2 regions of the Mesorhizobium sp. GW821-FHT07A06 genome follow, and region 2 is predicted to be linked to the other one. Evidence: predicted binding sites of a transcription regulator. Region 2 holds the regulator's gene; the other holds the start of a gene.

Region 1 (4,376 bases), on a different contig from region 2:
TCGGGATCATGGTCTAAGCGCCCATCATGAAGGCCTGTTCGCCAACCAGCTTGCGGCGCAGCCAGGCGGAAAACTGGTCGATGATGAAGATGGTGGTGAACAGGAGAAGCACCAGCGCCAGCGTCTTGGCGCCGAAGCCGCGTGAGATGGAAAGCTTCAATTCCTCGCCGATGCCGCCGCCACCGACGGCGCCGATGATGGTGGAGGCGCGGACGTTAATCTCGACGCGCAGCAATGTGTAGGACATGAAATTGGGCAGGACCTGCGGCAGGTCGGCGAAGCGCACCCGCTCGAACCAGTTGGCGCCCACTGCGCGCAGGCCTTCCTCGGCCCGCATGTCGATGTTTTCGTTGATCTCGTAGAACAGCTTGCCGAGCGCGCCGATCGAATGCAGGCCGATGGCGATGATGGCCGCGATCGGGCCGATGGAGACGATTGCCGCGAACAGGCCGGCGATGACGATCTCCGGAAAGGCGCGCAGCAGTTCCATGACGCGCTTGACGACCAGCCGCAGCAGCGGGTGCGGCGTCAGGTTGCGCGCCGCGATGAAGGAGAATGGCACGGCGAGGACGAAGCCGATGACGGTCGAGACGAGCGCCACGTTGACCGTGGTCAACATCAGCTCGAAATATTCGGGGACGTAGAGACCGCCCCAGACATAGACGCGGCCAAGCGGAAAGTTGAATTCCTGTGAGCCGTTGTCGTGCGGCGAGGCAATATCGAAGAGCGCCCGCCAGACGTCGTTCCAGTCCTTGGGGACGAGCCAGCTCAGGAAATCCAGAATATGCGGCAGCCGGTCGAAGAAATGGCCGGCATTGGCTTCGTCGGCGAACCACATGCTTGCCAGCATCGCGGCGAGAAGCAGGCCGACGCCGAGCACGGTATAAAACCGGCGCAGCGACGTCTGGCGTCGCCAGGCATCGGCCATCTGATGGGCGGCGCCAGACGGCGTTGTCAAAGAGGGGGCTGTCACGGAGAGGGTCATGGTCGGAGATGCAAAAAGGGCGGTACCTGAGGTACCGCCCCCTGCAATTTCGCCGTTAGCCGCCGATGGCTGCCTTACGGGCTTCGACGATGACGTTGTAGAAGTCCGGCTTCACCGGCACATAGCCGGTGAAATCGCCGCCTTCGACGCCTTCGAAGCAAGCCTTGTCCTTGGTCGGGAGTTCGGTGAAGAAGGCGGCGAGCTTGGCGGTCATGTCCTCACCGATCGCCGTGCGCACGACCAGCGGGCCATTCGGGATCAGGCCCGAGCGCCAGACTTCGACGAAGTCGTTCGGGTCGACGGCGCCCTTGGCGACGACCTTGTGGAAGGTGCCCGAGGTGAAGCCGTTCTTGAAATCGCCGATGCCGGAGGAATCGTCCACCGCCACGTCAACCTTGCCGTCGCGTACGGCCAGGATGTTGTTCTCGTGGCCGCCGTTGAACTGGGTCGAGGCGAAGAAGGTTTCGTTCGACGCGCCGGTGTCCTTCGGGATCTGGGTCAGCGGGATCAGGTAGCCGGAGGTGGAGTCCGGATCGGCATAGCCGAGCTTCTTGCCCTTCGCGGACTTGATGTCGGTGATGCCCGAGGTCTTCAGCGCCAGGCCGATCGAGTAATAGCCGGTGGAGCCGTCGGTCTGCTTGGTGGTGAGGATCGGGGTGACCGCCTTGGGGTCCTTGAGATAGACGCTGGCATAGCCGGAGGCGCCGAGTTCGGCGAAGTCGAGGGTGCCGCCGAGCAGGCCCTGGATGACGCCGTCATAGTCGGCGGCCGGGAACAGCGAGACCTTCTCGAAGCCGAATTCGGCCTTCAGGTGATCGGCCAGGCACTGGTAGTTGCGCAGGCGGTCGGTTTCGTTCTCGCCGCCGAGGATACCGACACGGAATTCCTTCATGTCGGCCGCGTGGGCCATGCTGGTCGCCATCGCGAGCACCGAAACGGCGCTCAAAACCATCTTCCTGAACATTGATGTCTCTCCTGTAAGTTCCGGCCCCGCGCCGGCAGCGTTCTTGATCTTGACAAGTGCCCTTGACGCGGGCGGACGATCCAGGCCGCTCTTTCTTGAACTCAGTAACCTGGGAAAGCAGGTTCGAGCGGTCCGGCGGATGCTGCGATCTTTTGCTTGAAGGCAACGCTGGTGGAGGTGATGGCCTCCGATATCTCTGCGCCGTTGCTGTCGGCGCCATAGACGAGGCGCACGGCCTCGCGGTTCAGTTCCTCGGGCGGACCGTCGAAGACGACCTTGCCGGCGGCCATGCCGATTATGCGGTTGCAATAGGCGCGCGCGGTATCGAGCGTATGCAGATTGGTGACGACGGTGATGCCTTCGCGCAGATTGATGTCCTGCAGGGAATCCATCACCACCTTGGCGTTGAGCGGGTCGAGCGAGGCGATCGGCTCGTCGGCGAGGATAACCTTGGGCTGCTGCATCATGGCGCGGGCGATGGCGACGCGCTGCTGCTGTCCGCCGGACAGCGTGCCGGCGGGCTGCAAGGCGGTACGGGCGATGTCGAGCCGCTCCAGGGCCGCGACCGCCTCGGCGCATTCGGCGCGCGAGAACATGCCGAGAAGGTTGGACAGGGTCGAACGATGGTTCAACTTGCCGAGCAGCACGTTGGTCAGCACGTCGAGGCGCGGCACCAGGTTGAACTGCTGGAAGATCATGGCGCAATCGCGCTGCCAGCGCCGCAGCGGTGAGCCGCGCAACTGGGAGACCTCGGCGCCGTCAAAAAAAATCGACCCCTGGCTGGGGTCGACGAGACGGTTGATCATGCGAAGAAGGGTCGATTTGCCAGCGCCCGAACGGCCGATGACGCCGACCATCTGACCCTGCGGGATCGAGATGGTGACGTCGCTGACGGCGGTGTTCTTGCCAAATCGTCGGCTGACACCGCGGATTTCGAGCGTGGCAGGGCTTGCTGACATGGGCTGGTTCCAGTCCGGTCCATATTGATCGTCAGGCATTCGCCTAACGCAGCCACATGAACCTGCCGTGTCGCCAGCATGTCAGTTTTGTTACACTCCACAGGCTTGGCGAACGGCGACTTGCGGGCAATCAGCCGAGCACCAGCAATTCCTCGAAATGCTTCATGTCGCGGAAGGCGCAGAGGGCGGGCGCCTTGATCTCGATTATCGGAGCCTGCCTTGCGAAAAGCGCCAGGCAATCGTCGAACAGTGCCTGCCAGGCCGCGGCCCTGTCGTCGGCGAGACGCTGAATCTGGTAGGCGAAGGTGATGTGGAAGACGTATGTGTCGTGATCGGGATGCCGGTAGCCGAACGGCACCGCCAGCGCATCGCGCCATTGACGCATGATGCGCACATCCTCGTCCGTCGCGCCGGCAACGGTGAGGCCGGTGGGCACGACCTCGATCACCTTGATGTTGAAGGGGCCGAAGCCCTTGAAGCCCTTCAGGCGCTCCAGATAGAGGCGAGTCATCGCATCGATGCTGGTGTCTAGCGGCACGTCGTGCGGCCAGAAGGGCAGGCGGCGGCGATATTCGATGATGCCCTGGAACAGCGTCATGTGCAGGCTGGAGACGGGCGTGAAGGCGAGCCGGTGGGCGTCAGGCATCGCCAGCATCTTCTCACGCACGCCAAGCACCACGGCCTCGGATGGCGAACCTCCGACCAGGTGGCTGACGACGGTGTTGCCTGGCTCGGTCAGGAAATTGCCCGATGTGTCGTACCGGGTACCGAGATGCGTCGGTGGGGTCGGATTGGAGCCGGCAAAGAATCCGGCGAGCGAGGGTCTGAGGGTGTCGGGCATGGCTATCTCCTTGGGGAGATGGCGTCCTGTCCGAGTCCTGTGTCAAGGATGTGAACAGGCTCCCCGATGACGATGATGTGGGGATTCACCTACCCCTCGTATTTCTCCAGGAAGGCCTCGGCCGAAAGCTCGCGAAAATCATCAAGTGACGCGCGCAGCCTGGCATGGTCCCAGTCCCACCAGGCAAGCGCCTGATAGCGTTCGGCGGTGCGGCGGTCGAAGCGCTCGCGGATCGGCCTTGCCGGCACGCCGGCGACGATGGTGTAGGGCGCGACATCCTTCGACACGACGGCGCCGGCGCCGACCGCGGCGCCATCGCCGACACTAACGCCGGGCAGGACGGTCGAACCGTGACCGAGCCAGGTGTCGTGGCCGATGCTGACGCGCTTGGCGCGGCGCTGGGCGAAGAACTCGCTCTCATGCTCGGCATCGTCCCAATAGTCCGAGGCGCGGTAGGTGAAATGGTGCAGCGTCGGCCGCCAAGTCGGGTGATTGGTGGCATTGAGGCGCACGCTTGCGGCGATGTTGGCGAACTTGCCGATCGTCGCGCACCAGACGGCGCAATCCTGCATCATGTAGGAATAATCGCCGAGCTCGCTTTCCGAAACCCGGCTGCGGTCGGCGATC
Region 2 (4,376 bases):
CGGCCATCATGACCGTGGTGCTGTCGCTGAATTTCCTGTCCGTCGCCGTCATCGACTATGCCGGCCAGGTGATATCGGAGGAACAGCGCCGGCTGGACACGCTGACCATGTCGCGTGAGGCGCTGATCGGTGAATGCGTCGCCATTGTACGGCGCCGCCTCGAGGATCCCGATATCGACGTGCGCAGCGTCGCCCGCATCGCACTGGCGATCCAGGGCATCACCGACACCGAGGCCAGGGCCATGCTGTGGTCGCCGATCACGCCGCAGACCGATATCGCCTTCGCCGACATACTGGAAGCCGAGTTCGGCATCCCGGCCACCATGGAGAACGACTGCAACATGATGGCCGTGGCGCTGCGCTGGCGCGACCCCGAACGCTACCGCGACGACTTCATCGCCATCCTTTTGTCGCACGGCATCGGCATGGGCCTGGTGCTGAAGGGCGAGTTGTTCACCGGCACCCATTCGTCGGGCGGCGAGTTCGGCCACATGATCCATCGGCCAGGCGGCGCGCTCTGCCGATGCGGGCGGCGCGGGTGCGTCGAGGCTTATGCCGGCAACTACGCCATCTGGCGCAATGCCAGGCAGCTTGGCGAGGACACCGAGCCGGTCGCCGATGTCAGCGATGCGCAGATGCGGGCGCTCGCCGCCACGGCACGTGAACGGGCCGGGCCCGAGCGCGAAGCCTATCGCAAGGCCGGGGAAGCACTGGGTTACGGCCTCGGCAGCCTGTTCGCGCTGATCGATCCCGCCCCCGTGGCCATGGTCGGCGTCAGCGCCGCCGCCTTCGACCTGATCGAGCCGGCATTGCGCGAGGCGATCGCCCAGACCGCTGGCGGCCAGCACTCGAAATCGATTTCGTTCGACACCGAACCGAACGAGCTGCCCCTGATCCGCGAGGGCTGTGCCATGCGCGCACTGACCTTCGTCGATCAGGAAATCTTCGCGCCGGGCGTGCAGGCGAGAGGGAGTGCTGGGAAGAATGTGGCTTGAGCGAACGCCTGTGCCGATCCCACAGATCAGCGCTGGAGATTGGCCGAGCCCCCTCGAGGTCGTCATCCCTGGCCGGAGCAGGAGCGAAGCTCCGTCGCGGAGACCCTGGGATGACGAAGCCATAAGCTCTGAGCCAACACCAAATGCGTTCTATCCGGGAGCGGATGCAACCCGTCAACGCTTCCGCGCCAAGGACCTAATCCTCACGGATCGCGTAGCCTGCCCCACGGATGGTGCGGATGACGTCGGGCATGCGGCCATTGTTGACCGCCTTGCGCAGGCGGCCGACATGCACATCCACGGTGCGCTCGTCGATATAGATCGTCTCACCCCAGACATTGTCGAGCAGTTGGCTGCGCGAGAACACGCGGCCGGGATGGCGCATCATGAATTCCAGAAGGCGGAATTCGGTCGGCCCAAGCCGGATCTCGCTCTTCTTGCGGTAGACCCGGTGCGATTCACGGTCGAGCACGATGTCGCCGACCTTGAGCACGCTGGACAGCACTTCCGGCTTGGCGCGGCGCAGCAGCGCCTTGACGCGGGCCATGAATTCCGGCGTCGAGAACGGCTTGACCAGATAGTCGTCAGCACCGGTCGAAAGGCCGCGCACGCGGTCGCTCTCCTCGCCGCGCGCCGTCAGCATGATGATCGGCAGCCGTTCGGTCTCGGGCCGCATGCGCAGGCGCCGACAGAGTTCGATGCCGGACACCGCCGGCACCATCCAGTCGAGCACCAGAAGGTCGGGCACGTTCTCCTGCAGGCGGATTTCAGCCTCGTCGCCGCGCGGCACCACCTCGACCTGGTAGCCTTCGGATTCAAGATTGTAACGGAGCAGCACTCCCAGCGGCTCCTCATCCTCCACCACCATAATGCGTGGCGCGATCATCGATTGGTCACCTCTTGCGTCAAGCCGCCGGCGCCGACATCGCCGTCTCGTCCTGTTTGGGGCGGTTGGCGGGCAGTTGCGTGCCGGTCAGGACATAGTACGCGTTCTCGGCGATGTTGGTCACATGGTCGCCGATGCGTTCGAGATTCTTGGCGCAGAACAACAGATGCGTGCAAGCGGTGATGTTGCGCGGATCTTCCATCATGTAGGTCAGGAGTTCGCGGAACACCGACGTGTATTTGACGTCGATGCGTTCGTCGTCGGCGCGCAGCTTCGCAAGCGCGGCGGCATCGCGCGCCGCATACTCCTCGATCACGCCCTGCACCTGGATCAGCACCAGTTGCGCCATGGCGTCGATGGAATGCGACAGGTCGCGCGGCGTTGCGGCGAGACCGACGGTGCCGACGCGCTTGGCGATGTTCTTGGCAAGGTCGCCAATGCGTTCGAGGTCGCCGGCCATGCGGATCGACCCGACGACATGGCGCAGATCGTCGGCCATCGGCTGGCGCTTGGCGATCAGCGTGATGGCGCGATCGTCGAGTTCGCGCTGGCGTGCATCCATGATGGCGTCGTCGGAGACCACGCGCTGTGCCAGCGCATTGTCGGAATTCAACAGCGCCTTGGTGGCACCGCCGACCATCGAGCCGGCGAGATCGCCCATGTCGCTGATCAGCCTGCTGATCTGTCCGAGATCCTCGTCGAAGGCTGCGACTGTGTGTTCGGCCATGATCCTGGTCCTCGTAATGCGTGCGATCAGCCGAAGCGGCCGGTGATGTAGTCTTGCGTGCGTTTTTCGCGGGGCGACGTGAAGATCTTCTCGGTACGGTCGAATTCGACCAGTTCGCCCAGATACATGAAGGCGGTCTGCTTCGAGACGCGCGCCGCCTGCTGCATGTTGTGGGTGACGATGACGATCGTGTAGTCGGCTTGCAGCTCGTCGATCAGTTCCTCGATCTTGGCGGTCGACAGCGGATCGAGCGCGGAGGCCGGCTCGTCGAGCAGGATGACCTCCGGCTTCACCGCCACCGTGCGGGCGATGCACAGCCGCTGCTGCTGGCCGCCCGACAGGCTGAGGCCGCTGGCATTGAGCTTGTCCTTGACCTCCGTCCACAGGGCTGCGCGCTTCAGCGCCTGCTCGACACGGCCGTCCATCTCGGCCTTGCTGATCTTCTCATAGAGCCTGACGCCGAAGGCGATGTTCTCATAAATCGACATCGGGAACGGCGTCGGCTTCTGGAACACCATGCCGATCTTGGTGCGCAAAAGGTTGAGGTCCTGCGAGCGGTCGAGAACGTTCTGGCCGTCGAGCAGCACCTGGCCCTCGGCGGTCTGCTTGGGGTAGAGCTCGTAGATGCGGTTGAAGACGCGCAGCAGCGTCGACTTTCCGCAGCCGGAAGGGCCGATGAAGGCGGTGACGCTGCGCTCGGGCAGCGACAGCGTGATATCCTTCAGCGCCTTCGACTGGCCGTAGTAGAAGTTGAGGTTCTTGACCTCGATCTTGGCCTTGGCCGCCGCCTCGGCGGCGATCGTCATGTCTGGAGACAACATCTGGCTCATTTGTCCTCTCTGCGTCCTGTCAGGCTGCGCGCAAAGATGCTGAGCGCGAGAACCGTCAATGTGATTATGAGTGCGCCGGTCCAGGCCAGTTGCTGCCATTCCTCGTAGGGGCTGAGAGCGAACTGGAAGATGGTGACTGGCAGGCTGGCCATCGGCGCGTTGAGATTGCTGGACCAGAACTGGTTGTTCAGCGCCGTGAAAAGAAGGGGTGCGGTCTCGCCGGAGATGCGGGCAATGGCCAGCAATATGCCGGTGACGATGCCCGAAAGTGCCGCGCGATAGGCGACCGAACGGATGACCACCCAGCGCGGCGCGCCGATCGCGGTGCCGGCTTCGCGCAACGCGTTCGGCACCAGATTGAGCATGTCCTCGGTGGTGCGCACGACGACCGGGATGACCAGGATGGCCAGCGCGACGGCACCGGCGATCGCCGAGAAATGCCCCATCGGCCGCACCATCAGCTCGTAGACGAACAGACCGATGATGATCGATGGCGCCGACAGAAGAATGTCGTTGATGAAGCGCACCACGGTGGTGAGCTTCGAGAAGCGGCCGTATTCAGCCATGTAGGTGCCGGCCAGCACGCCGATCGGCGTGCCGACGATGATGCCGATGATGGTCATCACGATGCTGCCGTAGATAGCGTTGAGCAGGCCGCCGGCGTCACCGGGCGGCGGGGTCATTTCGGTGAACACCGACAGCGAGACCCCCGACAGGCCCTTGTAGAGCAGTGCGCCGAGGATCAGCGCCAGCCAGGCAAGGCCGATGCCGGCGGCGATGACGCACAGCGTCATCATCACGCCATTCTTGCGCTTGCGGCTTTGGTGAAGCGACGCGGCTGTCGACATCGGTCAGGCTCCCGTGCGGGCATCGATGCGCATCAGCATGTAGCGTGCGATGGCAAGGATCAGGAAGGTGATAACGAACAGGATCAGGCC

What was found. The regulator PhoB, encoded in region 2, activates phosphate uptake and scavenging genes when phosphate is short. The targets are predictions, from matches to a motif close to TGTCATNNANCTGTCAT.
Region 1: the regulator PhoB is predicted to act here: its motif matches at 2,987-3,003, upstream of phnC (phosphonate ABC transporter ATP-binding protein).

The regions. Positions count from the first base shown of each region.
Region 1 is NZ_JBWKRC010000004.1:226,613-230,988, forward strand. Features, by position in the region: gene phnE (phosphonate ABC transporter, permease protein PhnE) at 14-928, opposite strand; gene phnD (phosphonate ABC transporter substrate-binding protein) at 1,041-1,949, opposite strand; gene phnC (phosphonate ABC transporter ATP-binding protein) at 2,051-2,908, opposite strand; gene AC07SZ_RS15355 (DUF1868 domain-containing protein) at 3,039-3,749, opposite strand; gene AC07SZ_RS15360 (DapH/DapD/GlmU-related protein) at 3,839-4,376, opposite strand, start outside.
Region 2 is NZ_JBWKRC010000005.1:492,708-497,083, reverse strand. Features, by position in the region: gene AC07SZ_RS19590 (ROK family protein) at 1-995, shown strand, start outside; gene phoB (phosphate regulon transcriptional regulator PhoB) at 1,192-1,881, opposite strand; gene phoU (phosphate signaling complex protein PhoU) at 1,901-2,608, opposite strand; gene pstB (phosphate ABC transporter ATP-binding protein PstB) at 2,635-3,438, opposite strand; gene pstA (phosphate ABC transporter permease PstA) at 3,435-4,286, opposite strand; gene pstC (phosphate ABC transporter permease subunit PstC) at 4,290-4,376, opposite strand, start outside.